3 regions of the Frondihabitans sp. OV104 genome follow, and region 2 is predicted to be linked to each of the others. Evidence: predicted binding sites of a transcription regulator. Region 2 holds the regulator's gene; each other region holds the start of a gene.
What was found. Region 2 encodes LexA, which represses DNA repair genes until DNA is damaged. Its sites were predicted from a motif close to TCGAACANNTGTTCGA; they were not measured.
Positions count from the first base shown of each region.

Region 1: the regulator LexA is predicted to act here: its motif matches at 3,011-3,026, upstream of AC3CBB_RS05295 (hotdog fold thioesterase).
Region 3: the regulator LexA is predicted to act here: its motif matches at 5,112-5,127, upstream of AC3CBB_RS06455 (DUF6504 family protein).

Region 1 is NZ_CM173541.1:1,114,591-1,124,076, reverse strand. Features, by position in the region: gene pyk (pyruvate kinase) at 1-287, shown strand, start outside; gene AC3CBB_RS05315 (hypothetical protein) at 459-1,088, shown strand; gene AC3CBB_RS05310 (cold-shock protein) at 1,191-1,394, opposite strand; tRNA gene AC3CBB_RS05305 (tRNA-Leu) at 1,656-1,737, shown strand; gene AC3CBB_RS05300 (ANTAR domain-containing response regulator) at 1,860-2,465, shown strand; gene AC3CBB_RS05295 (hotdog fold thioesterase) at 2,611-2,955, opposite strand; gene polA (DNA polymerase I) at 3,105-5,768, shown strand; gene AC3CBB_RS05285 (PTS sugar transporter subunit IIBC family protein) at 5,825-6,136, shown strand; gene AC3CBB_RS05280 (DUF885 domain-containing protein) at 6,172-7,875, shown strand; gene rpsA (30S ribosomal protein S1) at 8,084-9,486, shown strand, end outside.
Region 2 is NZ_CM173541.1:655,978-665,463, forward strand. Features, by position in the region: gene AC3CBB_RS03145 (regulatory protein RecX) at 1-231, shown strand, start outside; gene miaB (tRNA (N6-isopentenyl adenosine(37)-C2)-methylthiotransferase MiaB) at 409-2,088, shown strand; gene miaA (tRNA (adenosine(37)-N6)-dimethylallyltransferase MiaA) at 2,092-3,030, shown strand; gene dapF (diaminopimelate epimerase) at 3,027-3,923, shown strand; gene AC3CBB_RS03165 (class I SAM-dependent methyltransferase) at 4,637-5,248, opposite strand; gene hflX (GTPase HflX) at 5,290-6,819, shown strand; gene lexA (transcriptional repressor LexA) at 6,902-7,591, opposite strand; gene AC3CBB_RS03180 (LysM peptidoglycan-binding domain-containing protein) at 7,869-8,237, shown strand; gene AC3CBB_RS03185 (histidinol-phosphate transaminase) at 8,537-9,486, shown strand, end outside.
Region 3 is NZ_CM173541.1:1,367,426-1,376,911, forward strand. Features, by position in the region: gene AC3CBB_RS06420 (ABC transporter permease) at 1-31, opposite strand, end outside; gene AC3CBB_RS06425 (ABC transporter ATP-binding protein) at 28-873, opposite strand; gene AC3CBB_RS06430 (TetR/AcrR family transcriptional regulator) at 1,026-1,664, opposite strand; gene AC3CBB_RS06435 (SOS response-associated peptidase) at 1,757-2,461, shown strand; gene AC3CBB_RS06440 (App1 family protein phosphatidate phosphatase) at 2,575-3,582, shown strand; gene AC3CBB_RS06445 (GNAT family N-acetyltransferase) at 3,648-4,136, shown strand; gene AC3CBB_RS06450 (SDR family oxidoreductase) at 4,230-4,982, opposite strand; gene AC3CBB_RS06455 (DUF6504 family protein) at 5,148-5,489, shown strand; gene AC3CBB_RS06460 (glycoside hydrolase family 15 protein) at 5,550-7,406, shown strand; gene AC3CBB_RS06465 (glucose-6-phosphate dehydrogenase) at 7,592-8,968, opposite strand; gene AC3CBB_RS06470 (DNA polymerase III subunit alpha) at 9,271-9,486, shown strand, end outside.

The DNA of each region.
Region 1 (9,486 bases), 460 kb from region 2:
GCCACTCGATCCCGATCGTGGCCTTCACGACCGACGAGGCGATCCGCCGCCGCATCGCGATGAGCTGGGGCGCCCAGGCGTACGTGGTCGAGCCGGTCACGCACACCGACGCCATGTTCAGCCAGGTCGACGACGTCCTCCTCGGCAACGGCCTCGCCCAGGCCGGTGACAAGGTCATCGTGATCTCCGGCTCCCCTCCCGGAATCTCGGGATCGACGAACGACCTCCGCGTGCACCGCGTCGGAGACGCTCACAACGAGGCCGCGCCGGCGTACGCCCGCAGCTAGCGGTCATCCGCTCAGCAGAAGGCCCGTGCCCCTCGGGGTGCGGGCCTTCGCCGTGCCCGGAGGCGGCGGGGCGGATCCTGCGCCCGATCAGAGATGTCGAGGAGGGGCGCGCCAGCCGTGACCCTCCTGAGATTCGGTCATGGCACTGGGCCGCGTCGATAGTGTCGGGGCATGGCGATCGACGGTTCGCACCCCGGGTGCTTCACGCACGGCTCGCGGCTCTATGCGGTGCCGACCAGGACCGGCCACAGCGTCCCCGACACGCGCGAGAGCTACATCGCCGCCGAGCGGGTCCGCCGCACGCGTCGTCGCCCGCGCATCCACTGGACCGCCATCGTCGGGGGAGTCGCCGGCGGTCTCCTGATCGACCTGTCGGCCGTCAACAACGCAGGCGTCAGCGACTGGCTCGCCCTCGCGATGATGTTCGCGCTCGGCGGCCTCGTGGGCTTCGCCAGCGCGATCGGCATCCGAGACGCCTTCGTCGGCCGAGCGCCCGAGCCGGTCGTGCTGCGTCTCCCGGCGGTCGAGATCCCCGGTGACGTCGCCCGGCTGGCGCCCGACGACTCGACAGCCGACGAGCTCGCCCTCTGGAGCCTCGTCACTCGCCGCTACCGCGCGGCCAAGGTCGCCGTCGAGAACCTGCCCTTCGAGAACGACCACGGCCTCTTCGTCAGCGGCCCGACCACGGTCGCCGCCCCTCCGTCGACCGAGGCGCTGGCCTCCGCGGAGCTCACCTACATCACGGCCCGTCACGACTTCGAGCCGGTCGCCGAGCTCCTCGGTCTGCCGCTGCCGCGCTGAGCCCCTTCGCAACTCCGGGCGCAGGAACTCGCCACCCGACGCCGAGCACGAAGAAGCCCCGCCGACCGAAGTCGACGGGGCTTCTCGAGTAAGTCGTTCGACTTAGAGAACGCGGATGTTCTCGGCCTGGAGACCCTTGTTGCCCTGAGCGGTCTCGAATTCGACCTTCTGGTTCTCTTCGAGGTTGCGGTAGCCATCGCCGGCGATCGCGGAGAAGTGCGCGAACACGTCAGTGGATCCGTCGTCGGGGGTGATGAAGCCGAAGCCCTTTTCGGAGTTGAACCACTTCACGGTGCCTGTTGCCATTTTTCTTATTCCTTCAATCAGAGGTGTTCGATCCCGTCCATCGAGATCTCTCGTCGCGGTGCTTTTTTGGTCCGCTCCCTCTAAGAACGATGAGACGAAGCGCCTCATCGCGAAGTACAAATGCGTAACACAACAACCAGTGCGGCTCACACTATCGCAGGCTGACCCCCGAACGCGCGGTTTTCGCCCAAGAAGATCCAATGTGACGCCCGTGTCGTCGCGAATCGACCCTTCATGGAAGCCGGTAGGCTTGTCGCCTGCGCGAATGTGGTGGAATTGGCATACACGGGGCACTCAAAATGCTCTGCCTCACGGCTTGCGGGTTCGAGTCCCGCCATTCGCACGACACGAACGACGACGCTCGTGATTCGCGATGGTGCGAACGTCCAGCAGACGCCCCGTGCTCACGCCCTCGTGTGCACCGAAACGGCGCGCCCCCACGAACAGACCGGTAGGATTCATCCCGTGAGTGATCAAGAAGCACCGTCCGCAGCACCCCGTCGCGTCGTCGTCGCCGAAGACGAGTCGCTCATCCGCCTCGACATCGTCGAGATCCTCCGCGACAACGGGTTCGAGGTCGTCGGCGAGGCCGGCGACGGCGAGACCGCCGTGGCTCTGGCCACCGAGCTCCGGCCCGACCTCGTCATCATGGACGTCAAGATGCCCAAGCTCGACGGCATCTCCGCGGCCGAGCAGCTGTCCAAGAACCACATCGCGCCCGTCGTCCTCCTCACGGCCTTCAGCCAGAAGGAGCTCGTCGAGCGGGCCAGCGAGGCTGGGGCTCTCGCCTACGTCGTGAAGCCGTTCACCCCGAACGACCTCCTTCCGGCCATCGAGATCGCCCTCTCGCGCTACACGCAGATCATCACCCTCGAGGCCGAGGTCGCCGACCTGGTCGAGCGCTTCGAGACCCGCAAGCTCGTCGACCGCGCCAAGGGCCTGCTCAACGAGAAGATGGGGCTGACCGAGCCCGAGGCGTTCCGCTGGATCCAGAAGGCGTCGATGGACCGCCGCCTCACGATGCACGACGTGGCGCAGGCCATCATCGAGCAGCTCAGCGTCAAGAAGTAGCAGTCGCGTTACGGACGGCCGGTCCCTTCGGGGGCCGGCCGTTTTCGCGTCCAGCCCAGAAATTCAAGGAGATTTTTGCCTGCGCAGACCCGGATCGGCGCGGATCGCCCCGCCCGGCGAAAAATCTCCTTGAATTTCTGAGGGCCTAGGCGTCGCGGAGGATGTTCGTGATGCGGACGGTCGACAGGCGCCGGCCCTGCTCGTCGGTCATGACGATCTCGTGGGTCGTGAGCGTGCGGCCGAGGTGCAGCGCCGTGCAGGTGCCCGTGACGACCCCCGACGAGGCGGCCCGGCTGTGCGACGCGTTCAGCTCGATGCCCATGGCGATGCGGCCCTCGCCCGCGTGCACGCTCGCGGCCATCGACCCGAGCGACTCCGCGAGCACGACGTGGGCCCCGCCGTGCAGGATGCCGACCGGCTGGCGGTTGCCCTCGACCGGCATGGTGCCGACGGCTCGGTCGGCGCTCAGCTCGAGGATCTCGATGCCCATCTTCTCGGCCAGCTCGCCGGCGCCGCGACGCTCCAGGAACTCGATTGCGGCAGGGCTGAACGGCTGGTCGGTCACGGTGTCTCCCGGGGTTTCGTCGCGTCAGCTCTCGGGCAGGGACGAGTGTCGGAGGGGGCCGCTAGGCTGACGGGGTGTCGGACGCAGCAAAGCCTACCCTCCTCGTAATCGATGGTCATTCCCTCGCATTCCGGGCCTTCTACGCCCTACCGGTCGACAGTTTCGTCAACCGCGAGGGGCAGCACACGAATGCCATCCACGGCTTCATCTCGATGCTCCTCAACCTGATGAAGAACGAGAAGCCGACCCACCTCGGCGTGGCCTTCGACATCTCGCGCTACTCGTTCCGCACCCGCGAGTACCCCGAGTACAAGGGCACGCGCGATGCGACCCCGGTCGAGTTCGTCGGGCAGATCCCCCTGCTGCAGGAGGCCCTGCACGCCATGGGCATCACGACCATCACCAAAGACGACTTCGAAGCCGACGACATCCTCGCGACGCTCGCCGCCCGCGGCTCGGCAGCCGGCTACACGGTCAAGGTGGTCTCGGGCGACCGAGACGCGATCCAGATGGTCAACGACGACGTCACTCTCCTCTACCCCTCGGCTCGCGGGGTCACCGACCTCACCCGCTACGACCGTGACAAGGTGTTCGAGCGCTACGGCATCGAGCCGCACCAGTACCCCGAGATCGCCGCCCTCGTCGGCGAGACCAGCGACAACCTCATCGGCATCGACAAGGTCGGCGAGAAGACCGCCGTCAAGTGGATCAACCAGTTCGGCTCCCTCGACGAGATCGTCGCGCACCGCGACGAGGTCAAGGGCGTCGTCGGCGACAAGCTCCGCGAGCAGTACGACCGCGCCGTTCGCAACCGCAAGCTCAACCGCCTCGTCACCGACGTCGATCTGCCGGTCGGCCCGGACGACCTCGAGCGCCGCCCCATCGACGTCTCCGCGGTCCGCGAGGTGTTCGACAAGCTGCAGTTCCGCACCCTGCAGGAACGCGTCGTCGCCCTGGCCGACGACTCCGCAGCACCCGCCGAAGCCGAAGCCGTCGCGGCCGGCCCGGCGGCGCCCGTCATCCGCACCCTCATCGACGAGGAGCTCGATCACTGGCTCCGCACTCACGCGGGCGCCGACAAGCCGCCGGTCGGCGTCGCCGTCGAGTACGGCGCCGACGGCACGGTCACGGGCCTCGGCATCGCCGCGCCCGACGACTCCGTGTACGTCCCGTGGGCCGCCGGCCGCGGTGACTACGTCGCCCTCGAGGCCTGGCTCGACACCGAGTCGCCCAAGGTCGTCCACGACTCCAAGCGCGCCTACAAGGCGCTCAAGCGAGCCGGCCTGGAGCTCACCGGCCTCCACGGCGACCCGCGGATCGCGGCCTGGCTGCTGCGCCCCGGCAACCACTCCTTCGTGCTCGCCGACCTCGCCTACGAGCTGCTCGGCGAGCGGATGCCGGTCGCCGACCCCAATCAGCTGGTCCCCGTCGACGAAGCCGGAGGTGTCGCGACCGAGGCCTGGTTCGCGCTCCGCGTCTCCGACGAGCTCGACGAGCTGCTCGACGAGGGCTCCCGCGGCGTGCTCCGCGACATCGAGCTCCCCCTCGTGTCGGTCCTCGGCGACATGGAGCTCACCGGTGTCGCGACCGACCAGCCCGGCCTGCGTGCCCTCTCCGCTCGCCTCGGCGAGTCGGCGGCCAACATCGCCGCCGAGGCGTTCGAGGTCATCGGCCGCGAGGTCAACCTCGGCTCGCCGAAGCAGCTGCAGGAGGTGCTCTTCGAGCAGCTCGACATGCCCAAGACCCGCTCCATGAAGACCGGCTACTCGACCGACGCGGGGTCGCTCGCCGACCTGCAGGACAAGCATCCGCACCCCTTCCTCGGCCTGCTGCTCAAGCACCGCGACGCGACGAAGCTGCGCCAGATCATCGACACGCTCGACAAGGCCGTCGACGGCGGCGGGCGCATCCACACGACGTACGACCAGACTGGCACCACCACCGGCCGGATCTCGTCGATCGACCCGAACCTGCAGAACATCCCGGTCAAGACGGAGGTCGGCCACGAGATCCGCGCCGCCTTCCAGCACGGTCCCGAGTACGAGACTCTGCTCACCGCCGACTACTCGCAGATCGAGATGCGGATCATGGCGCACCTCTCGGGCGACGCCGGCCTCATCCAGGCCTTCACCGAGGGCGAAGACCTTCACCGGTTCGTCGGCGCCCGCATCTTCGGCGTCGAGCCCGCCGACGTGAGCCCGACCATGCGCACGAAGGTCAAGGCGATGTCGTACGGCCTGGCCTACGGCCTCAGCGCGTTCGGCCTCTCGAAGCAGCTCCGGATCGAGACCGCCGAGGCGAAGCAGCTGATGACCGACTACTTCCACCGGTTCGGGGCTGTTCGCGAGTACCTGCGCAACGTGGTCGAGCAGGCTCGCGAAGACGGCTACACCGAGACGATCTTCGGCCGCCGCCGCCCCTTCGCCGATCTGAAGTCGTCGAACCGCGTGCTGCGCGAGAACGCGGAGCGCGCCGCGCTCAACGCTCCCATCCAGGGCTCCGCCGCCGACATCATGAAGATCGCGATGCTCGGCGTCCAGGCCGAGATCGACGAGCGCGAGCTGCAGTCCCGAGTCCTGCTCCAGGTGCACGACGAGCTCATCGTCGAGGTCGCCACCGGCGAGGTGGACGTGATCGAAGACGTCGTCCGCCGCCGCATGGGCTCCGCCGCCGACCTCCGGGTGCCGCTCGACGTCTCCGTGGGCACCGGCGAGAGCTGGGACGCCGCCGCGCACTGAGACGGCGCATGATGGAACAAGAGCACTCCCTTCCGTCCTCGAACAAGGAGCACCCCGTGGCCACCCTCGACGGATCACACGTCAAGAAGCTGATCGTCGCCTGCGACGCCGGCATGGGCTCGAGCATCATGCTCGCCTCCAGCCTCAAGAAGCTGCTGAAGAAGAACGGCGTCCACGTCGAGCACTCGGCGGTCCGCGAGATCCCCGCCGACGCCGATGTCGTCGTCACTCAGAACAACCTGGCCGCCCGCGCGCGCGAAGTCGTCACCGAGGGCACGCCCATCGTGCCGTTCCAGCTCTTCATGGGCGACCCGGCCGTGGCACGGCTCGTCGAGGCGATCCAGTCCGGCTCGACGATCGAGGTCTGACCGCCGCTGTCGGCCGGTCGTCCTAGGCTCGGACCATGAGCTTCGAGTCCACGCCCGCTGTCCGCCAGCCCACCCCGATCGACGCCGTCGCCGAGAAGTGGGTCGACACGATCGTCGACCTCGATCCGAAGTGGGCCACCTGGCTCGGCCGCGAGGGGCGCACCGGCGAGTACGGCGACACCTCGCCGGCCGGCCACGCGGCGTACATCGCCGCCGTGCGCGCGACACTCGACGAGCTCCGCGCGGCACCGGTCGTCGACGCCGTCGACCAGGTCACTCGCGACGATCTCGAGTCCTCGCTCACGCTCGACCTCGAATACGACGCCCTGCACCTGCAGCTGCGCGACCTCAACGTGCTCGCATCGCCCGCCCAGGGCATCCGCGAGATCTTCGACCTCATGCCCACCGCCACCGAGAAAGACTGGCGCGACATCGCCGCGCGCCTCGGCAATGTCGCGGGCGCCCTCGACGGCTATACCGAGACCCTGCGCGCGGGGATCGCCGAGGGCGTCGTGCCCGCCAAGCGCCAGGTAGCCGCGGTGGCCGAGCAGTGCGCGCGCCACTCCGCACCCGGCGGATTCTTCGAGTCGCTGGTCTCGACGCCGGAGCTCGCGGGCGACGCGGTGCTGCCGGAGGCGGTGGGGGAGGCGCTGACGGTCGGAGCGGTGGAGGCTGCCGCCGCGTACACGGCCTTCCGCGAGTTCCTGCTCTCCGAGCTCCTTCCGGCCGCCGGCGACGGCGACGGAGTCGGCCGCGAGGCGTACTCGCTGCACTCGCGGCGGTTCCTCGGGGCGACGGTCGACCTCGACGAGACCTACGAGTGGGGCGTGGCCGAACTCGCGCGCATGACCGCCGAGCAGGAGGCCATCGCCGAGGCCATCGATCCCGGGGCGAGCGTCGCCCGCGCCATCGAGGTGCTCGACGCCGACCCGGCCCGCGTGCTGCACGGCACCGACGCCCTGCGCGAGTGGATGCAGCAGACCAGCGACCAGGCCGTCGAGGAGCTCGGGCGCACCCACTTCGACATCCCGGAGGCGATCCGCACCCTCGAGTGCAGGATCGCCCCGACGCAAGACGGCGGGGTCTACTACACGAGCCCGAGCGACGACTTCACGCGCCCCGGCCGCATGTGGTGGTCGGTTCCTGTCGGCGTCACCACCTTCACCACCTGGCGCGAGAAGACCACGGTGTACCACGAGGGCGTTCCGGGCCACCACCTCCAGCTCGGCCAGGCGGTCTACAACCGCGCGAGCCTCAACACCTACCGCCGCTCGATCGCCGGCACCTCGGGCCACGCCGAGGGCTGGGCCCTCTACGCCGAGCGGCTGATGGACGAGCTCGGCTACCTCGCCGACCCGGCCGACCGACTGGGCATGCTCGACGGGCAGCGGATGCGCGCGGCCCGCGTCGTGCTCGACATCGGCGTGCACCTCGGCAAGGAGTTTCCCGGCACTCCGTCGCACGCGGCCGGAGGCACGTGGGACCACGAGAAGGCCCTCGCCTTCCTCGCCGACAACTACAACGCCGACGAGGCCACGGTGCGCTTCGAGGTCGACCGCTACCTCGGCTGGCCGGGGCAGGCGCCGTCGTACAAGGTCGGCCAGCGCGTGTGGGAGGGGCTCCGTGCCCGGCTCGCGGAGCGCGAGGGCGACGGGTTCGACGTGAAGCGCTTCCACTCGGAGGCACTGGCGCTCGGCGGCGTCGGTCTCGAGACCCTCGAGAAGGCGCTTCTCGGCTGACTGGACGGCCGGGCGGAGGGGGCGAACACGCCGCTCGCCCGGGTTGATCGCCCCTGCGGCAACCCGTTAGAATCGATTGGCGCAAACTGCGTTGAACTATCCGCACGCCGCACTCTCACAATCACCGCGACAGCCTCCGATCCGAACGGATCCTGCTGTCACCGGCGAGATGCGGCCCGAGAAATGCCCAAAACGGAGCAATCACTACATGACAATCGTAACGACCAAGGCACCCAAGCAGGTCGCCGTCAACGACATCGGATCTGCTGAAGACTTCCTTGCCGCGGTCGAAAAGACTCTCAAGTTCTTCAACGACGGAGACCTCATCGAGGGCACCGTCGTCAAGATCGACCGCGACGAGGTCCTCCTCGACGTCGGGTACAAGACCGAGGGCGTCATCCCCTCGCGCGAACTCTCGATCAAGCACGACGTCGACCCCACCGAGGTCGTCAACGTCGGCGACACGGTCGAGGCCCTCGTCCTCCAGAAGGAAGACAAAGAAGGCCGTCTGATCCTCTCCAAGAAGCGCGCTCAGTACGAGCGTGCCTGGGGAGACGTCGAGAAGATCAAGGACGCCGACGGCGTCGTCACCGGTACGGTCATCGAGGTCGTCAAGGGCGGCCTCATCGTCGACATCGGCCTGCGTGGCTTCCTGCCCGCGTCGCTCATCGAGCTGCGCCGCGTCCGCGACCTCACGCCGTACCTCGGCCAGGAGATCGAGGCCAAGATCCTCGAGCTCGACAAGAACCGCAACAACGTCGTCCTCTCGCGTCGCGCTCTCCTCGAGCAGACGCAGTCCGAGAGCCGCACCTCGTTCCTCAACAACCTCCACAAGGGCCAGGTCCGCAAGGGCATCGTGTCGTCGATCGTCAACTTCGGCGCGTTCGTCGACCTGGGCGGCGTCGACGGTCTCGTCCACGTCTCCGAGCTCTCGTGGAAGCACATCGAGCACGCCTCCGAGGTCGTCGAGGTGGGCCAGGAGGTCACCGTCGAGATCCTCGAGGTCGACCTCGAGCGCGAGCGCGTCTCCCTGTCGCTCAAGGCGACGCAGGAGGACCCGTGGCAGGTCTTCGCCCGCACCCACGCCATCGGCCAGGTCGCACCGGGCAAGGTCACGAAGCTCGTTCCGTTCGGTGCGTTCGTCCGCGTCGCGGACGGCATCGAGGGCCTCGTCCACATCTCCGAGCTCTCCGCCAAGCACGTCGAGCTCGCCGAGCAGGTCGTGTCGGTCGGCGACGAGGTGTTCGTCAAGGTCATCGACATCGACCTCGAGCGTCGCCGCATCTCGCTGAGCCTCAAGCAGGCCAACGAGGGTGTCGACCCCGAGGGCACCGAGTTCGACCCCGCGCTCTACGGCATGCTCACCGAGTACGACGACCAGGGCAACTACAAGTACCCCGAGGGCTTCGACCCCGAGACCAACGAGTGGCGCGAGGGCTTCGAGTCCCAGCGCGAGAAGTGGGAGCAGGACTACGCTGCCGCCCAGGCTCGCTGGGAGGCCCACAAGAAGCAGGTCGCGGCGTCGCTGGTCGAAGAGGCCACCGCGTTCGACGTGCCGACCGGCTCCTCGTTCTCGAACGAGTCGACCTCTGGCGCCGGCACCCTCGCCGA
Region 2 (9,486 bases):
GCCATCGAAGCCGCGGTCGACGAGATCGACGACGACGAAGAGCAGTCGCGGGCCGACGAGTGGGCGCGCAAGCGCGCCGGGCAGCTCCGCGGGCTCGACCAGGCGACCGCCGAGCGCCGTCTCAACGGCTACCTGATGCGACGTGGCTACCGGTCCGAGGTCATCCGCCGTGCGGTCGAGAAGGCGCTGCCACGCGGTGGCTCGTCACGGGGCGGCGTCCGCTTCGAGTAGCCCCTGGCGGGGGCGGGGCCGGCGGCGCCGAGCGTGCGCCGGCGGTCGTGCGCGGCGCGACGGCGCTCAGTGGCACGGCCGGAGGCGACGCGGGAGCGCCACGGCCGGGCCGTGCGGCGTAGGCCCCACGAGGCGACCGGTGCTCGGCCTGCGAATCCCGAATTACACTGGGGGACTATGTCGACGGTCCTCGAAGCCAGCGCCGCAGCGGCCAGCGCTGCATCAGCAGCCACCACCACCGGGGCAGCGGCGAGCCCCGCGCCCCGCACCTACGAGGTGCGCACCTTCGGGTGCCAGATGAACGTGCACGACTCGGAGCGCCTGAGCGGCTCGCTCGAGGCCGCCGGCTACGTTCCGGCCGACGGAGCCGAGGCCGACATCGTCGTCATCAACACGTGCGCAGTCCGCGAGAACGCCGACAACAAGCTCTACGGCACGCTCGGCCACCTGGCCAAGACGAAGCGGACTCACGAGGGCATGCAGATCGCCGTCGGCGGGTGCCTCGCCCAGAAAGACAAGTCGGTGATCCTCGACAAGGCGCCGTGGGTCGACGTCGTCTTCGGCACTCACAACATGGGTGCCCTGCCGACGCTGCTCGAGCGAGCACGCCACAACGACGAGGCGCAGCTCGAGATCCTCGAGTCGCTCGACGTGTTCCCGTCGACGTTGCCCACGAAGCGCGACTCGACCTACAGCGGCTGGGTGTCGATCTCGGTCGGCTGCAACAACACCTGCACGTTCTGCATCGTCCCGTCGCTCCGCGGCAAGGAGAAGGACCGCCGCCCGGGCGAGATCCTCGCCGAGATCCAGGCCCTCGTCGACGACGGGGCCGTCGAGGTCACGCTGCTCGGGCAGAACGTCAACTCGTACGGCGTCGAGTTCGGCGACCGCGGCGCTTTCGCCAAGCTGCTCCGCGCCGCGGGCCAGATCGACGGCCTCGAGCGCATCCGCTTCACCAGTCCGCACCCGGCGGCCTTCACCGACGACGTCATCGACGCCATGGCCGAGACCCCCTCGGTGATGCCGCAGCTGCACATGCCGCTGCAGTCGGGCTCCGACCGGATTCTCAAGGCCATGCGCCGTAGCTACCGGAGCGAGAAGTTCCTCGGCATCCTCGACCGGGTGCGCGCCGAGATCCCGAACGCGGCGATCAGCACCGACATCATCGTCGGCTTCCCCGGCGAGACGGAGGAGGACTTCCAAGAGACCCTCCGCGTCGTCGAGCAGTCGCGGTTCGCCACGGCGTTCACGTTCCAGTACTCGATCCGGCCCGGCACGCCCGCGGCCGACCTGCCCGACCAGATCGCCAAGGAGGTCGTGCAGGAGCGCTTCGAGCGGCTCACCGCCCTGCAAGACCGGATCAGCGCCGAGGAGAACGCGAAGCAGGTCGGCGCTCTCGTCGAGCTGCTCGTCGCGACCGGCGAAGGGCGCAAAGACACGGCGACGCATCGCCTCTCGGGCCGCGCCGCCGACTCGCGCCTGGTGCACTTCGAGGTTCCCGAGGGCGGCGACGTGCCGCGTCCCGGCGACATGGTGAGCGTCCGCATCACCGAGGCGAAGCCGTTCTACCTCCTCGCCGACCAGCCCGACGGCTCGATCTACGAGGTGCGCCGGACCCGCGCGGGCGACGCCTGGGACGCCGCCCAGGCCGCCTCCTGCGGTGTGCCAGCGGTCACGACGCCCGCGGGCGCTGCGACCGCCTCCGGCGCTCCGGCCCGTGTGTCGCTCGGCCTGCCCACGCTGCGCGTCGGAGTCCCGGCCCCGACGAGAGCGGGCGGCACCGGTGAGGGCGCCGCCGTGACCACTCCGATCTACGACGCACTCGACGGCGAGCGTCGCCCGGCCGACCTCGCCTAGGGCGTGACGGACTCCGAGCATCCCGACCTCGCCGTGGTGGTCGGGGCCACCGGCACCGGCAAGTCGGACTTCGCCCTCGACCTGGCCGACGAGCTGGGCCGCAGGGGCCGAAGCGCCGAGGTCGTCAACGCCGACGCGATGCAGCTGTACCGGGGGATGGACATCGGCACGGCCAAGCTTCCGCAGGCAGAGCGCCGCGGAGTCCCGCACCACCTGTTCGACGAGCTCCAGGTCTCGGACGAGGCGAGCGTCGAGTGGTACCAGCGGCGGGCGCGCGACGTCGTCGACGAGATCCTGGGGCGCGGGGCGGTCGCCATCCTGGTCGGCGGGTCCGGGCTCTACGTCTCGGGCGCCGTGTTCGACTTCCGCTTCCCGGGCACGGACGCGGTCGTACGCGAGCGCTACGAGCGGCTGGCTGCCGAGCGGGGGACCCGAGCGGCGTACGACCTCCTGAAGGAGCGTGATCCCGCTGCCGCCCTCGCCATCGGCCCGCACAATGCCCGCCGCATCGTGCGAGCCCTCGAGGTGGGCGAGATCACGGGCGAGCCCTTCGCCGTGGGGCTTCCCGAAGACGCCCCGCTCTGGCGTCCTGCCGCGTTTGTCGGGCTCCGCGACGACCGCGACGTGCTGGTTGAGCGCCTCGACGGTCGCGTGGACGACATGTGGCGGCAGGGCCTCGTCGCCGAGGTGGAGGGACTGCTGGCCGAGGGCCCCGCGCTGGGCGTCACGGCTTCGCGCGCCATCGGCTACGCGCAGGCGATCGCCGAGATTCGCGGCGAGCTGACCGAGACCGAGGCTCGCGACCTCACCAAGCAGCTGACCCGTCGCTACGCCCGACGCCAGGTCAGCTGGTTCAAGCGTTACCCGCGCGTGACCTGGGTCGAGAGCCGTGGCGACCTCGCCAGCGCCGTGTCAGCGGTCGCCGATACACTCACCGGGTGACCACCACCGCCACCATCCCCACCGTCGTCCGCTTCACCAAAGGGCAGGGCACGGGCAACGACTTCGTGCTCTTTGCCGACCCCGACGGAACGTTCGACCTGACGCCCGATCGCATCCGCGCGCTGGCCGACCGTCACTTCGGAGTCGGCGGCGACGGAGTCATCCGTGCCGTCCGCAGCGCCAGCCACCCCGAGGGGGCGGCCACGTTGGCCGAAGAGCCCGAGGCCGAGTGGTTCATGGATTACCACAACGCCGACGGCAGCGTTGCCGAGATGTGCGGCAACGGCATCCGCGTCTTCGCCGCCTACCTCCTCGAGCAGGGTCTGGCGACGCTCGAGCCCGGGGAGACCTTGTCGATCGGCACCCGCGCCGGTGTCCGTGACGTCCAGCTGAACCGCGCCGGCTTCCAGGTCGACCTGGGCCGCTGGTCGCTCTCCGACGACCACCCCGAGGTGCGCGCCCGCGACCTCCACGCAGCGCGACCCGGCCTCGGCCTCAGCGTCGGCAACCCGCACGTCGTCGTGGCCCTCGCCTCCGCCGACGAGCTCGCCGGTATCGATCTCACCGTCATCCCCGTCCTCGACCCGGTCCCCGCCGCCGGCGCCAACGTCGAGTTCGTCGTCCCGGCCGAGCCGCTCGTCGCAGACGGGGTCGGCCGCATCTCGATGCGCGTTCACGAGCGCGGCTCAGGCGAGACCCTCTCGTGTGGCACGGGCGCGGCCGCGGCCGCCTTGGCCGTCCGGTACTACGCCGGAGACAGCGCGCCCGACCAGTGGCGCGTCGACGTCCCCGGCGGCACGGTCGGCGTCCGCATGTTCGCGACCGAAGACGGCGAGCACGTCTCGCTGAGCGGCCCCGCCGAGCTGGTGTTCACCGGCGAGCTCGCGATCTGACGCGGGGCTGCACCCGCCGTTTCGGCTCGATCCCGCCGGCTGCCTGGCGGGGCTGTGCCGCTTCGGCGGGTTCGGCCGGGTCGGGGCGGGCCCGGCGGCGTGGCACCCGCCGTTTCGGCTCGATCCCGCCGGCTGCCTGGCGGGCCTGTGCCGGTTCGGAGGGCTCCGTGGGGTCGGGGTGGCCCCGGCGGCGTCGTACCCGCCGTTTCGGCTCGATCCCGCTGCGATTGCCGCGGGGCTGTACCGCTTCGACGGGCTCTGTGGGGTCGGGGTGGGCCCCGGCGCCGTCGTACCCGCCGTTCCGGCTCAATCCCGCCGCGGTTGCGGCGGGTCTGTGCCGTTTCGGAGGGCTCTGCTGGGTCGGGGTGGGCCCCGGCGGCGTCGTACCCGCCGTTCCGGCTCGATCCCGCCGCGGTTGCGGCGGGGCTGCGCCGCTTCGGCGGGTTCCCGCGCCGACACGCACCCCCGACCGCGGGCGCAGGAACTCGCACCCCGCCACCACCGACCCCGCCGGCGCGACCCAGCCACCGCCCACCCCTGGCCTCAGCGCCGCCGACCCGCTAAACTCGCACAATGAAGTTCTCCATCTGAGACCGAAGTCTCCCCGTGCAGTTCCTGCACCAGTTCGTATCAAGCGAACAGTCCCGACCGCGACACTCGGCGCGTCAGGCCAGCAAGTCGTCAGGCCAGCAGCTCGTCACGCCAGCGCCTCGTCAGGCCAGCCGCGTAGCCCGCAAGATCCGGTAGCCCTTCGACGTCGAATCCCGCTCGATCTCCACGACCGGGCCGAGTTCGTCGGCGATCCAGCGCTGGAGCGAGTCGGCTCCGAGGTTCTTCGCGACGACGAGGTACGCCTCCATGTCGATGCCGAGACGCGGCAGCCACGCCGACAGGATGTCGTGCAAGGCCTGCTTGCCGACGCGGATCGGCGGGTTCGACCAGATCCCGTCGAAGACGAGGTCGTCGGGCACGTCGCCCGGCAGCACGGCGTGCACGTTCGTCAGCCCGGCCCGCTTCGCGTTCTCGCGGAGAAGCTCGAGTACACGCTCGTTCACGTCGACGGCCCATACCTCGGCTTCGGGCGAGCGCAGCGCGAGCGTGAGAGCGATCGGCCCCCATCCACAACCCACATCCAAGAAAGTGCCGTCGCGCGGTGGCGTCGGCATGGATCCGAGAAGCACTGCGGTGCCCGGATCGATCCGCCCCGGACTGAAGACGCCCGCGGCGGTCGCCAGAGAGAGTTCGCGCCCGGCGAGCTCGACCGTGATCTCACGCGGTCGGAGCTCACTCGACGGCTGCGATGAGAAGTAGTGCTCGCTGGCCATCCCCACAGATTATCGAACCTGAAAGGTCTAATGTGACTGCAATGACTGAGCACACCAGCACCGATGCGCCGCGCGAGGAGAGCGACGACGTCGTCGACCGCATCCTGAGCAACGCGTCGTCGAGGGCTGGTCTGAGCGTGTTCGCTCCGGCCCAGGCGATCCAGACCGAAGGGCTCTCCGGTGCGGGCACCAGCCGCGACGAGAGCTTCGACGGCGAGCAGCTCGACGTCGCCGACCGCCAGGCGCTCCGGCGTGTGGCCGGTCTGTCGACCGAGCTCGAAGACGTCACCGAGGTCGAGTACCGACAGCTGCGGCTCGAGAACGTCGTGCTGATCGGCGTGTACTCGCAGGGGTCGCTCCAGGACGCCGAGAACTCGATCCGCGAGCTCGCCGCCCTGGCCGAGACCGCGGGCGCCGTCGTGCTCGACGGCCTCCTGCAGCGCCGGCCGAACCCCGACCCGTCGACGTACCTCGGATCGGGCAAGGCGCTCGAGCTGAAGGCCACTGTGCAGGCACTCGGTGCCGACACCGTGATCGCCGACACCGAGCTGGCACCGAGCCAGCGTCGTGCGCTCGAAGACGTGGTGAAGGTCAAGGTGATCGACCGGACGGCCGTGATCCTCGACATCTTCAGCCAGCACGCCAAGAGCCGCGAGGGCAAGGCGCAGGTCGAGCTCGCGCAGCTCGAGTACCTCCTCCCGAGGCTCCGCGGCTGGGGTGAGTCGATGTCGCGCCAGGCCGGTGGCCAGGTCGGCGCCGGCAACGGAATGGGCTCGCGCGGTCCGGGTGAGACGAAGATCGAGCTCGATCGACGTCGGATCCACACCCGGATGGCGATCCTGCGCAAGAAGATCAAAGAGATGAAGCCGGCACGCGAGGCGAAGCGGGCCAACCGCACGCGCAACGCGGTCCCGAGCGTCGCGATCGCCGGCTACACCAACGCCGGCAAGTCGAGCCTGCTCAACCGGATGACTCGCACCGGAGTCCTGGTCGAGAACGCCCTGTTCGCGACCCTCGACACCACCGTGCGCAAGTCGCTGACCGACGACGGCCGTCCGTTCACGTACGCCGACACGGTCGGCTTCGTGCGCAACCTTCCGCATCAGCTGGTCGAGGCCTTCCGCTCGACGCTCGAGGAGGTCCACGACAGCGACATCATCGTGCACGTCGTCGACGGCTCGCACCCCGACCCGGCTGCGCAGCTGGCAACGGTCCGCGAGGTCATCTCGGAGGTCGACGGGCGAGACATCCCCGAGGTCGTCGTCTTCAACAAGAGCGACCTGGTCGACGAGAGCCAGCGGCTCGTGCTGCGCGGGATGGTGCCCGACGCGATCTTCGTGTCGGCCCGCACCGGTGAGGGCATCGACGAGCTGCGTGCCACGCTCGCGGAGCTCCTGCCGCGGCCCGAGGTCGAGCTCGATCTGCTGGTTCCGTACGACCGAGGCGAGGTCATCGCGCGGATCCACGAGATCGGCACGGTCGTCGACGTCGAGTACCTCCCCGAGGGCACGCGCGTCACGGCCAAGGTCTACCCGCAGGACGCAGCGCCCCTGCGCGAGTTCGCCAACTGAGACGCACCCCTGATACCCGAATGGCCGCAGGAACTTCCTGCGGCCATTCGGCATTCTCGGGCGGCTCCGCCCCGTCGGGCCCCTACAGAGACCGCAGGACGGCGACGACCTTGCCGAGGATCTGCGCGTGGTCGCCCATGATCGGCTCGAAGTTGGAGTTGCGCGGGAGCAGCCAGGTGTGACCGTCGCGCTGCCGGAACACCTTCACCGTCGCCTCGTCGTCGAGCATCGCCGCGACGATCTCGCCGTTCTCGGCGTTGCCCTGCTGACGGACGACGACCCAGTCGCCGTCGCAGATGGCGGCGTCGATCATGGACTCGCCGACGACCTTGAGCATGAACAGCTCGCCCTTGCCCACGAGGGTGCGGGGGAGGGGCATGACGTCTTCGACCTGCTGCTCGGCGGTGATCGGGATGCCTGCGGCGATGCGTCCGACCAGGGGCACGCGAGCGGTCACGTTGTCGTCATCGTCGTAGCGGACGATCGTCGGCTCGGGGACCACCTTGTCGGGGTCCTCGAGGAGCACCTCGAGAGCGCGGGGCCGGTTGGGGTCGCGGCGGATCGCACCGGCGAGCTCGAGCTGGTTGAGCTGGTGAGTGACGCTGGAGAGGGAGGCGAGGCCGACGGCGTCGCCGATCTCGCGCATGCTCGGCGGATAGCCGCGGCTGGCGATCGAGGCGCGGATGGCCGTCAGGATCAGGTTCTGCTTCGCCGTCAGGGGCTTTCGGGCACGGGGATCGGGCCCAGCCTCTGTAGTCGTTGCCTCGGGCACGCGCCCACCTCTCTCGAATGTCGGTGGCTGCTGTTCTACTGATCCCACCGATCGAAACTGTATCCGGTCGAAATGAGCAGAACAAACACATGTTCGAGTGTGTCGCGTGGTTTTTCTGCGATTTTCGGCTAGAGCCTCTTGAAATCGGTGTTAATCGAAGATATGTTCGGAAGTGTTCTTCGGAACACCTCTTCGTGTCAGGCGGCCCCGGCCGGCGGCCTGGCACGAAGACCACAGCCAAGTCGTCTCGACAGAATCGACAAGAGAGGTACGCATCATGAGCGCAACGATCACCGCCTTCCCCACGGCAGCTCCCGCGACCCGCACCGCATCCGTCTCCCACCTCCGCATCACCGCTCGGGGTCGCGTCGTCCTCACGATCGCCGTCCTCCTCGCCGCCGTCGCGATCATCGCCGGCTTCGTTCTGACGGGCGGCGGCGCGGTCGCCACCGGCCAAGCGGGCGACGTCCATTTCGACCACGTCACCGTGGCGGCTGGTGAGACGCTCTGGCAGGTCGCCGAAGATGTGGCCCCGACTGCCGATCCGCGTGACGTCATCTCCGACATCGTCTCGCTCAACAACCTGTCGAGCACGCAGGTCATGCCGGGTCAGTCGCTTGCGATCCCGACGAAGTATTCGAACTAGGCAGCTCGAACCAGGCAGCTCGAACTAGGCAGCTCGATCTACGCGGTCGGCTTCTCGAGCACCGTCGCCCGGCGCCGTCCCGCACTCGCGGGGCGGCGCTTCTGCGCGCGTGCTGTGCTTGGCGGGGCTTCGCAAGGATCTCGGCGGCAGCGATCCTTCATGAGCGCACGCCGCGCCGAGCAGTTCCTTGCAGCGCGTGCAACTCGCTCTCGAATGCCTTGTGAGCGAGCACCTCGTCCTCGTCTAAGGACACCCGGTACCGGGCGCAACACATGTCGCGACCCCCGTAAAATAGCCTCGTGGCCATTTCTCTCGACGACCTGCCCCTCCGCGACGACCTCCGTGGTCAGTCGCCTTACGGCGCCCCTCAGAAGAAGGTGCGCGTCGCGCTGAACGTCAACGAGAACACGCATCCCATCCCGGAAGACGTGGCGCGAGACATCGTCGAGTCGGTCGCGGCCGCCGTGCTCGAGGTCAATCGCTACCCCGACCGCGAGTTCACGACTCTGCGCGATTCCCTCGCCGCGTACCTCGGCCACGGCCTGACCGCCGACCAGATCTGGGCGGCGAACGGCTCGAACGAGGTCATCCAGCAGATTCTGCAGGCGTTCGGCGGCCCTGGTCGTCGTGTGCTCGGCTTCCCGCCCACCTATTCCATGCACTCGATCATCACGCGAGGCGTCGGCTCCGAGTGGGTCGAGGGCGTGCGCGACGCCGATTTCACGCTCTCGCCCGAGACGGTCCGCGCCGAGATCGAGCGCACCGACCCCGACGTCGTCTTCCTCTGCGCGCCGAACAACCCGACCGGCACCCCGATGGAGCTCGACGTGATCGAAGCGGCCTACGACGCGGCGCGCGGAATCGTCCTGGTCGACGAGGCCTACGCCGAGTTCATGCCGGCCGACCGGCCGAGCGCGGTCACGCTGCTCGAGGGGCGTCCGCGCCTGCTGGTCTCGCGCACCATGAGCAAGGCGTTCGCGTTCGCCGGCGCCCGCGTCGGCTATCTCGCGGCCGACCCGGTCGCGATCGACGCCCTCCGTCTCGTGCGCCTGCCGTACCACCTGTCGTCGCTCACCCAGGCGGCGGCGGTCGCGGCGCTCCGTCACTCCGACGAGATGCTCGCCATGGTCGACGACATCAAGGCCCAGCGCGACCGCATGGTCGAGACGCTGACCGGGCTCGGGTACCACGCGTGGCCGACCTGGTCGAACTTCGTGCTGTTCGGCGGCGTCGACGACCCGCACGCCGT
Region 3 (9,486 bases), 710 kb from region 2:
CGTACGAGGCGTTCTGGACGACCCAGTTCACGGCTCGGCCCGACCGCCGGCTGCCGGGACCGACCCAGTGAGCGTTCCGGCGGGCCGACCGTCGTCGTCGACGAGGATGGAGCCGGTGGCGGTCTCCTCGATGTGCAGCGCGCGCTTGCCGCGGTTCGCCCCGATGAAGTCGGCGACGAAGTCGTCGGCGGGGTCGGCGAGGATCTCGGCGGGCGAGCCGACCTGCGCGATGTGGCCGCCCTTCTTCAGGATCACGACCTGGTCGCCGAGGTAGAAGGCCTCGTCGATGTCGTGCGTGACGAAGACGACGGTCTTGTCGAGGTCGCGCTGAAGGCGGATCAGCTCCTCTTGGAGGTCGGAGCGCACGAGCGGGTCGACGGCTCCGAACGGCTCGTCCATCAGCAGGATGTTCGGGTCGACGGCGAGACCGCGGGCGACGCCCACACGCTGCTGCTGACCGCCCGAGAGCTGACTCGGGTAGCGGTCGGCGAAGGCGCGGTCGAGGCCGACGGTGTCCATCAGCTCGAGGGCCTGCAGGCGGGCCTCCCGCTTCTTGACGCCTTTGAGGAGCGGTACGGTCGCGATGTTGTCGACGACCTTGCGGTGCGGAAGGAGCCCGGAGTTCTGCATGACGTAGCCGATGCTGCGACGCAGGCCGACGGGCTCGAGCCCGCCGATGTCTTTGCCGTCGATCTGGATGCTGCCGGACGACGGGTCGACCATGCGGTTGATCATCCGGAGGATGGTGGTCTTGCCGCAGCCGCTGGACCCGACGAAGACGGTGGTCTTCCGTGACGGGATCACGAGGCTGAAGTCTTCGACGGCTCGGGTTCCGTCGGGATACTGCTTGGTGACCGAGCGGAACTCGATCATCGCTGTCGTTCAATCATTGCGGTGGCTCATTCCTCGTGGGCAACACGAATCGACACTTGCCAGGGCGTCAACTGAACCACAGATCATCGATAGGCGTTACACGGCTGTCGTTTACTGTCACGGAGTCGTAATGATTCGACCCACGGCGTCATTCAGGCCCCGGCGAGGTAACCCGTGACCACGGAACGGCATTCCTCGATGAACCGCGAATCGCCCTCCGGCGAGGCCTGGAACGCACGGGCCAGGATCGCGCTGCCCATCTCGATCGCGACGTCGAGAGCGAAGTCGAGGTCGGCCGATCGCTCGACCGGGTAGCGGACGGCGAGGAGCGCCGACATCTGCTCGGCGAAGGGGCGACGCCCCTCGGTCTCGTCGGACGTGGTGTCGGCGACCTCGGCATCGCCGAAGCGGATAGCGCGGAAGCCGGGCTCGGTGCGGTACATGTCGACCTGCGCGTCGATGGCGAAGTCGACGGCGTCGTGCCACTCCTGCGACCCGCTCTCGACGATGACCCCGTCGATGCGCTCCATGAGACGGCCGACGCAGCGGGCCGCGAGGGCCTCGACGACGGCGATGCGGTCGGGGAAGTAGCGGTAGACGGTGCCGATGGAGGCGCCGGCGCGCTCGGCCACCATGGCCGTCGTGAGGCGCTCGAAGCCGATCTCGTCGATGATCGCCGCCGCCGCATCGAGGAGGCCTGTCAGCCGAGCCGAGCTCCGCGCCTGGACCGGCTCGTTCCTGAGCAGTGATGATCCCCCGGGCAGTGCTTCATTGGTCTCGGTGACGAGCAATGGGTCTCCTTCAGTATGAGCGGCGCGTCTCGTGCGACCGGCGAGGCCGCTGCTGTCGCTCGATGTCCGACGCATGCGCTTGACTTGTGGTCATGTGCGGAAGATTCGTGATGTCGCGCGCCTCGAGCGACCTGGTGGCCCTCTTCGACGTCGACGTGACGGGAGATACTCTTCCAGAGCCTTCCTGGAATATCGCTCCGACCGCGCCGGTGAGTCTGATCGTCGATGCCGCGCCTCGCGGCGAGGATGCCGGCGGGCCCCCGGTGCGCCGCCTGGCCTCCGCCCGGTGGGGGCTGATCCCGGCGTGGGCCGACGATCCGGCCGTCGGCGCCCGGGCGTTCAATGCCCGGGTCGAGACGGCGGCCGAGAAGCCGACGTTCCGCGACGCCGTCGTCTCGCGACGGGGCATCGTTCCGGCGTCGAGCTACTACGAGTGGACGACCGGCCCCGAGGGCGCGAAGGTGCCGATGTCGATCTCGCTGCCCGACGACGAGCTCATGCTGTTCGCCGCGCTCTACGAGTGGTGGCGCGACCCGAAGAAGGCTCCGGACGACCCGTCGCGCTGGGTGCTCAGCACCACGATCCTCACGCGCGACTCGACCGGACCGCTCCGGGGGGTCCACGACAGGATGCCGGTGTTCGTCGGCGCCGACATCATGGACGACTGGCTCGACCCGCACACCGAGGGCGACGCCGACCTGCTTGAGGGCATCGCCGGCGAGGCGGAGCAGCACGCCGCCCGCGTGCGCATCGAGCCGACGGACGGACCGCACGGGACGCCGCCGCCCACGGAGTGAGGGGGCGGGCATGCCACAATGAGGGCATGCCGGGTCACCGCAAAGCCTCTTCCGCGCCTCCCGCCGCGTTCGGGTCGAACGCGCAGGCGGTGGTCGCGCAGAGCGTCGAGCCGATGCTGCACCGAGCCGCGCGGATGGAAGACGCGATCCACGAGTTCCGCGAGCAGAACGCCCGCCGACGCGGCCTGATCCCGACCATCGTGCCGTACACCGGCTACGGCGCTCCCGGCTGGATCCGCGTGCTCTGCCGCGTGCTCCTGACCAAGGAGGGAGAGAAGCTGTCGACCGGGCACACCCACGTGCGCGGCTGGCGCAGCTTCACGAGCGTGCCGATCAACGAGGTCGTGGTCGACGCCGTGATCGACGGGGTCACGCACCACATGACCGCCGACCGCGGCGGGGTCGTCGACACGCGCATCGAGGTCGACCTCCAGCCGGGCTGGCACTCGATCGTGCTGCGCACCGAGGGATCGCTCGAGGTGCACGCGCCCGTCTTCGTGATCGACCCCGCCGTCAAGTTCGGCATCATCTCCGACATCGACGACACCGTCATGGTGACGGCCCTGCCCCGGCCGTTCCTCGCGGCCTGGAACACCTTCGTGCTCGACGAGCACGCGCGCCGACCCGTGCCCGGGATGGCGGTGCTCTACGAGCGCCTCCGTGCTTCGGCGCCCGGCACCCCCGTCATCTACGTGTCGACGGGCGCCTGGAACGTGGCGCCGACGCTCAACCGGTTCCTGACCCGCAACTTCTACCCGCGGGGCCCGCTGCTGCTGACCGACTGGGGGCCGACGCACGATCGCTGGTTCCGCAGCGGCCGCCAGCACAAGTACCAGACCCTGCGGCGCATCGCCGCCGAGTTCCCCGAGATGAAGTGGCTGCTCGTCGGCGACGACGGCCAGCACGACGAGGACACCTACGGCAACTTCCTCGCGGAGCACCCGTCGAACGTCGCCGGCGTGGCCATCCGCCAGCTGTCGTCGACCGAGGCCGTCTTCGCCGGAGGCCGCTCGCGGGCCGAGGAGCACGAGCGCACCACGAAGACGCCGTGGATCTACGCGCCCGACGGTGCCGGCATCTGGGACCAGCTCGTCGAGAAGGGCATGGTCGGCGGGGCGTAGCGCTCTCGCCGTCGGCTTCGCACCACGCCCGCCGGGCCGCCGGGCCCGGCCGGTATCGTCGACGAGTGCTCCCCCGACCGACCCCGCGCCTGCGCTTCCGCGAGATGGGCGCCGCCGACCTCGACGCCATGGCCGGCCTGCTCGGCGACCCCCGCGTGATGGAGTTCTACCCGGCGCCGAAGACGCGCGACGAGGCCGCCGCGTGGATCGCCTGGAACCAGCGCAACTACGCCGAGCACGGCTACGGACTCTGGATCATCGAGACGCATGGCGGCGCCTTCGTCGGAGACTGCGGGCTGACGTGGCAGGACGTCGACGGGGTGCTCCGGCTCGAGGTCGGGTACCACGTGGGCACCGAGTTCCTGCGCCGGGGGCTCGCCACGGAGGCCGCAGGAGCGTGCCGCGATCTCGCGCGCGACGAGCTGGGGGCCGCGGAGCTGGTCGCCATCATCGATCCGGCGAACACGGCCTCGCGGCGGGTGGCCGAGAAGATCGGGCTGCGCGAGCTCGGGACGACGGGGTGGCGCACCGTGCTCGGCACGACCTTCGGCTGACCGGGGCCTCTGCGCACGACGATCGGGACTCGGCACCACGAGATCTCGCGGTGCGGAGTCCCGATCGTGGGCTGCGGGGCGATGCGAGGCGGATCAGTGCGAGCCGGCGAGCATGTGCAGCACCCGGTCGTAGGCGCCGTCGACCTCGGCGAAGCGCAGCATCTTGACCCGCTCGACCATGACCTGCTTCTCGTCGGGCCGTGTGCTCAGGATCTCGAACACCTCGTCGAGGTACTCGTCGACCGGCATGGCCCGGCCGCTGGTGTCCTCGTCCTGACCGAGCAGCGTCGTCGCAACTGCCGGCGGGATCAGCTCGAGCACCTCGACGCCCGACTCGGCGAGCTGCAGGCGCAGGATCTCGGTGAACGAGTGCACCGCGGCCTTCGTGGCGTTGTAGGTCGGCGTCATCGCGAGCGGCACGAAGGCGAGTCCCGACGAGACGGTCATGAACGCCGCGTCGGGCCTGCCCTGCAAGAACTCGGTGAACGCCGCGACGGTCCGGATCGTGCCGAGCAGGTTCGTGGTGATGGTCGCCTCGGCCGTCTCGAGGAAGCCCGCGGTCGTCAGGTCTTCGGGCTGCATGATGCCGGCCATCGTGATGACGACGTTGAGGTCGGGGTGGCTCGCCGTGATCGTCTCGAACCCGTTCTGAATGGACGCAGGAACTGCGACGTCCATCTCGAGGCCCGTGATCCCCGGGTTCTCCGCTTCGATCTCGGCCAGGAGCGCCGTGCGGCGTCCGGCCACGACGACGGTGTTGCCCGCCGCCGCGAAGCGCTGCGCGAGGCCCAGGCCGAGACCCGAGGTGCCGCCGGTGATGAGGATGGTGTTTCCAGTCGTTTTCATGTCTCCACTTTGGCGCCGCGCTCGGACGACGTGAAGGGAGCGGTCAGCCGGGGATTCGCAGTCCGTCCCTTCTCACGGCTCGGGGCTTCTGGTCGCGGGGTCGCGAATGTCGGAGGCGCGACGTAGAGTTCGAACATACTTTCGAACAGAGCCAGAGGGGCCAGCATGCGGATCGACGCGCAGCGGATCGACGAGCGGATCGCCGTCGAGACCACCGACGAGGGCACGCCCCTCCGATTCACCTGGCGGCGGGTCGTCTACGGCGTGGTGAGCGCACCCGAGGTGTGGATCACCCGGCAGGCCTGGTGGCGCAGCGCGACGCGGGCCCCGCGCGGCTCCGGCAGCGAGCTGCTCGAGATGCACGTCTGGCGCGTCGACGCGCTGCCGCTCACCGACGGCGCGCACCGGGTCGACGGCACGTTCGACCTCGCGCGAGACCCGATCAGCCGCGAGTGGCTGCTGCTCGGGGTGTTCGACGACCAGATCGACCAGCAGCTGTTCGCGTGAGCCGGCCCGCCTCAGCATGCCACGGCGGGCTTTCATGGCATCGGCTGATTGGATGAGCGCATGCCCTTAGCGATCGAAGACTACGCACTGATCGGCGACTGCCACACGGCCGCCCTCGTCGGCCGGAACGGCAGCATCGACTGGCTCTGCCTGCCGCGCTTCGACTCCCCCTCCCTGTTCGCCGGCCTCCTCGGCGACGACGACAGCGGTCGCTGGCTGCTCGCGCCGGCCGACCCGACCGCGACCGCCACCCGACGCTACGTCGACGACACGTTCGTGCTCGTCACCCGCTGGTCGACGCCGACCGGCGAGGTCGAGGTCACCGACCTCATGCCGTACGGCGACCGCCGAGCCGACCTGGTTCGCCGCGTGCGGGGCCTCTCGGGCACCGTCACGATGACCGAAGACCTCCGCATCCGCTTCGGCTACACGACGGCGATCCCGTGGATCCGGCAGCTCGACGACGACACCCCGCCCGACGACTCGTCCATGCCGCACGAGGCCGAGGCCGCCGGCCGAGGCACGCTCGTCGCCGTCGCCGGGCCCGACGCGGTCGTCGTCCGCGGGCCGAGGCTCACGGCCAGCGACCACGCCCACCGCGCCGCCTTCGACGTGACGGCCGGCGACACCGTCGACCTCGTGATGACCTGGTACCCGTCGTACCGCGAGCCGCCGGCGCCGATCGACGTGTCGGCCAGCATCGACACGACGATCGACTGGTGGCGCGACTGGGCGTCGCACTCCGAGGCGCCCGAGGCGTACGGCGAGGCGGTCCATCGCTCGCTCCTTATCCTGCGCGCCCTGACCCACGAAGACACCAGCGGCATCGTGGCCGCGGCCACGACGAGCCTCCCCGAGCAGTTCGGCGGCGGCCGCAACTGGGACTACCGCTACGTCTGGCTCCGCGACGCCTCGATGACGCTGCAGGCGCTGTTCTCGCACGGCTACGCCGACGAGGCGATGGGCTGGCGCGGCTGGCTGCTCCGCGCCATCGCGGGCGATCCCGACGACGTCCAGATCATGTACGGACTCGGCGGCGAGCGGTACCTCGCCGAGACCACCCTCGACGAGCTGCCCGGCTACCAGGGCGCCTCGCCCGTCCGCATCGGCAACGGCGCCTACACGCAGTATCAGGGTGATGTGTTCGGCGAGGTGATGGTCGCACTCCACGAGGCCCGCCAGCTCGGCAGCGAGGAGACCTACGACTCGTGGGCGCTCCAGCGCGCGCTGATCCAGCACGTCGAGGAGAACTGGTCGAAGCCCGACAACGGCATCTGGGAGATCCGCGGGCCCGAGCAGCACTTCACTCACTCGCGCGTCATGCTCTGGGCCGCCATCGACCGGGCCGTCCGAGGCGCGCAGGAGTTTCACCTCGACGGTCCCGTCGAGCGGTGGCTCGCCCTGCGCGAGAAGATCCGCGACGAGATCGAGACCAACGGCTACGACGCGGAGCGCGGGTGCTACGTGCAGTACTACGGGTCGCACGAGGTCGACGCCTCCCTGCTGCAGCTGTCGCAGGTGGGCTACGTCGATGCGCACGATCCGCGCATGCTCGGCACCGTGAAGGCGATCGAGCACGACCTCCTGCACGACGGCCTGCTGCTGCGCTACCGCACGCAGTCGGGTGTCGACGGGCTGTCCGGCACCGAGAACCCGTTCCTCGCCTGCTCGTTCTGGCTCGTCGAGCAGTACGCCCGCAGCGGCCGGCTCGACGACGCGACCGCGCTGATGGACCGCCTCGTCGGGTTCCGCAACGACGTCGGGATGCTCTCCGAAGAGATCGAGGTCGCGACGGGGCGCCACGTCGGCAACACCCCGCAGGCCCTGTCGCACCTGGCGCTGGTGCGCGCGGCCGACGCCATCCAGACGGCGATCGAGCATTCGCGCGGCGGCGAGGCGCGGCGGGCGCGGGCCTAACCCGGCCGCCGCCGGACCCTGGCGGCCGGACATCCCGGTTCGGCCCATACGCCGCGCCGCGGACAGGCATCCGGGCCTGACCACGGGGTCTGCGCCCAAACGGCGGGTCCGGGCCGCCCCGCCCCTGGTCCCGCCACGACGAAGCCCCGCCGAACCAGGTTCGGCGGGGCTTCGCGAGCGGGTGGCTACGCCTCTTTCGAAGTGGTCCAGTGGGCCGGACCAGCCGACCCGGCGGGGTACTTGTCGAGCGGAACCTCGCCCGACTCCCAGGCATCGACGACCGGCGCGACGATCGCCCAGCACCGCTCGGCCACGTCGCCGCGGATGGAGAGGGTGGGGTCATCGTGGAAGATGCCCGAGAGCACCTCGCCGTAAGGGGTCAGCTCGGGCTTGCCCAGGTCGGTCGACAGGGTCGACTTCTCGAGGTGGAACGGGTTGCCCTGACCGTTGGTCGTGACTCCGAGCTCGATGGTCTCGGGGCTGATCTCGATCTTGAGCGTGTCGGGCGACGACGAGCCCTGGAGCCCCTCGGGCAGCGCTGGCACCGGCTTGAAGGTGATCAGCACCTCCTTGCGGACCTTGGTCATCCCCTTGCCGGAGCGCAGGATGAACGGCACGCCGGCCCACCGACGGGTCTTGATCTCGAATTCGACCTCGGCGAGCGTCTCGGTCTCGCGGGAGTTGTCGACGCCGTCCTCGTCGGAGTACGCGGGGACGTCTTTACCCGAGATCGTGCCGGCCGCGTACTGGCCGCGACGGCTGTTGGCGACGGGGTCTCCGTCTTTCACCCAGGTGGCGCGCAGGACGCGGGCGATCTCGCTGCGGAGCTCGACGGCGTCGATCGACGACGGGGCGTCCATCGCGATGACGGCGAGCACCTGCAGGAGGTGGCTCTGGATCATGTCGACGAGAGCGCCGGCCTTGTCGTAGTACTGGGCGCGACCCTCGAGGCCGAGGACCTCGTCGTAGAAGATCTCGACCTTCTCGATGTTGTCGCTGTTCCAGACCGGCTCGAAGAGGCGGTTGGCGAAGCGCAGGCCGATCATGTTCAGCACGGTCGAGCGGCCGAGGAAGTGGTCGGTGCGGTGGATGCGCTCCTCCGGGATCACCTTGAGGAGCTCCTCGTTCAGCTCGCGAGCACCCTGCTCGTCGCTGCCGAAGGGCTTCTCGAGGGCCAGCCGGAGGCCGTCGGGCACGTCGATCTCCTCGAGGGCCTTGATGACCTTCGTCGAGATGGCCGGCGGGAGCGCGAAGTACATGACCGGCTCGCCCTCGGAGGCCGCGAAGAGCTTCTTCAGGTGCTCGGGGTCGGTCGGGTCGCCCTGGATGTACTCGCTCGAGGCGAGGGTCTTCTTGGCGAGCTCCGAGCCGGCATCGCCGTTGAAGGCCGTCTTGACGACGTCGTCCCATTCTTCGGGGCTGCGCTCGCTGCGGCCGGTGCCGATCAGCTTCACGTCGACGCCGCGGTCGCTCTTGAGCAGGCTCGCGAGGCCGGGGAGGAGGAGGCGCTCGGTGAGGTCACCGGAAGCGCCGAGGATGATGAGGGTGCTCGTCTCCGCCATCAGACGGTCTGCTCGGAGCGAGTCGCGGCGCTGGAAGGCGCAGTGCGGGTGGTCATGGACTTCCTTTCGAGGTGAACCTAGCTGTGGTCCACGTGGCTCAACACACCGGACCGGCAGGCATTCCCATGAGGTTCGAGGATGCGAGAGAAGGGGCACGGGCGCGAGTGGCCACGATGCCACCATCAACCGTACTGCTCTGCGGCGACTCCGGTACGCACCTGACCAGCCCTGTGGAAACCCCTCTCCCGCCGCCTGGCGAATGACCTACACTGTTCGAACACACGTTCGAACGAAGGGCGGCCATGAGCTTCACGCACCTGCACGTCGCCTCGGCGTTCAGCGCCCACTACGGCACTGCGCAGCCGGGCCACCTCGCCGCTCAGGCCGCCTCGAACGGCGCCGACGCAGCGGCGATCACCGACCGCGACGGCCTCTACGGAGCGATCCGCCACGTCGGCGCGTGCCGCGCGCTCGGCATCGACCCCATCGTCGGCGTCGAGCTGGGCGTATCGACCCCC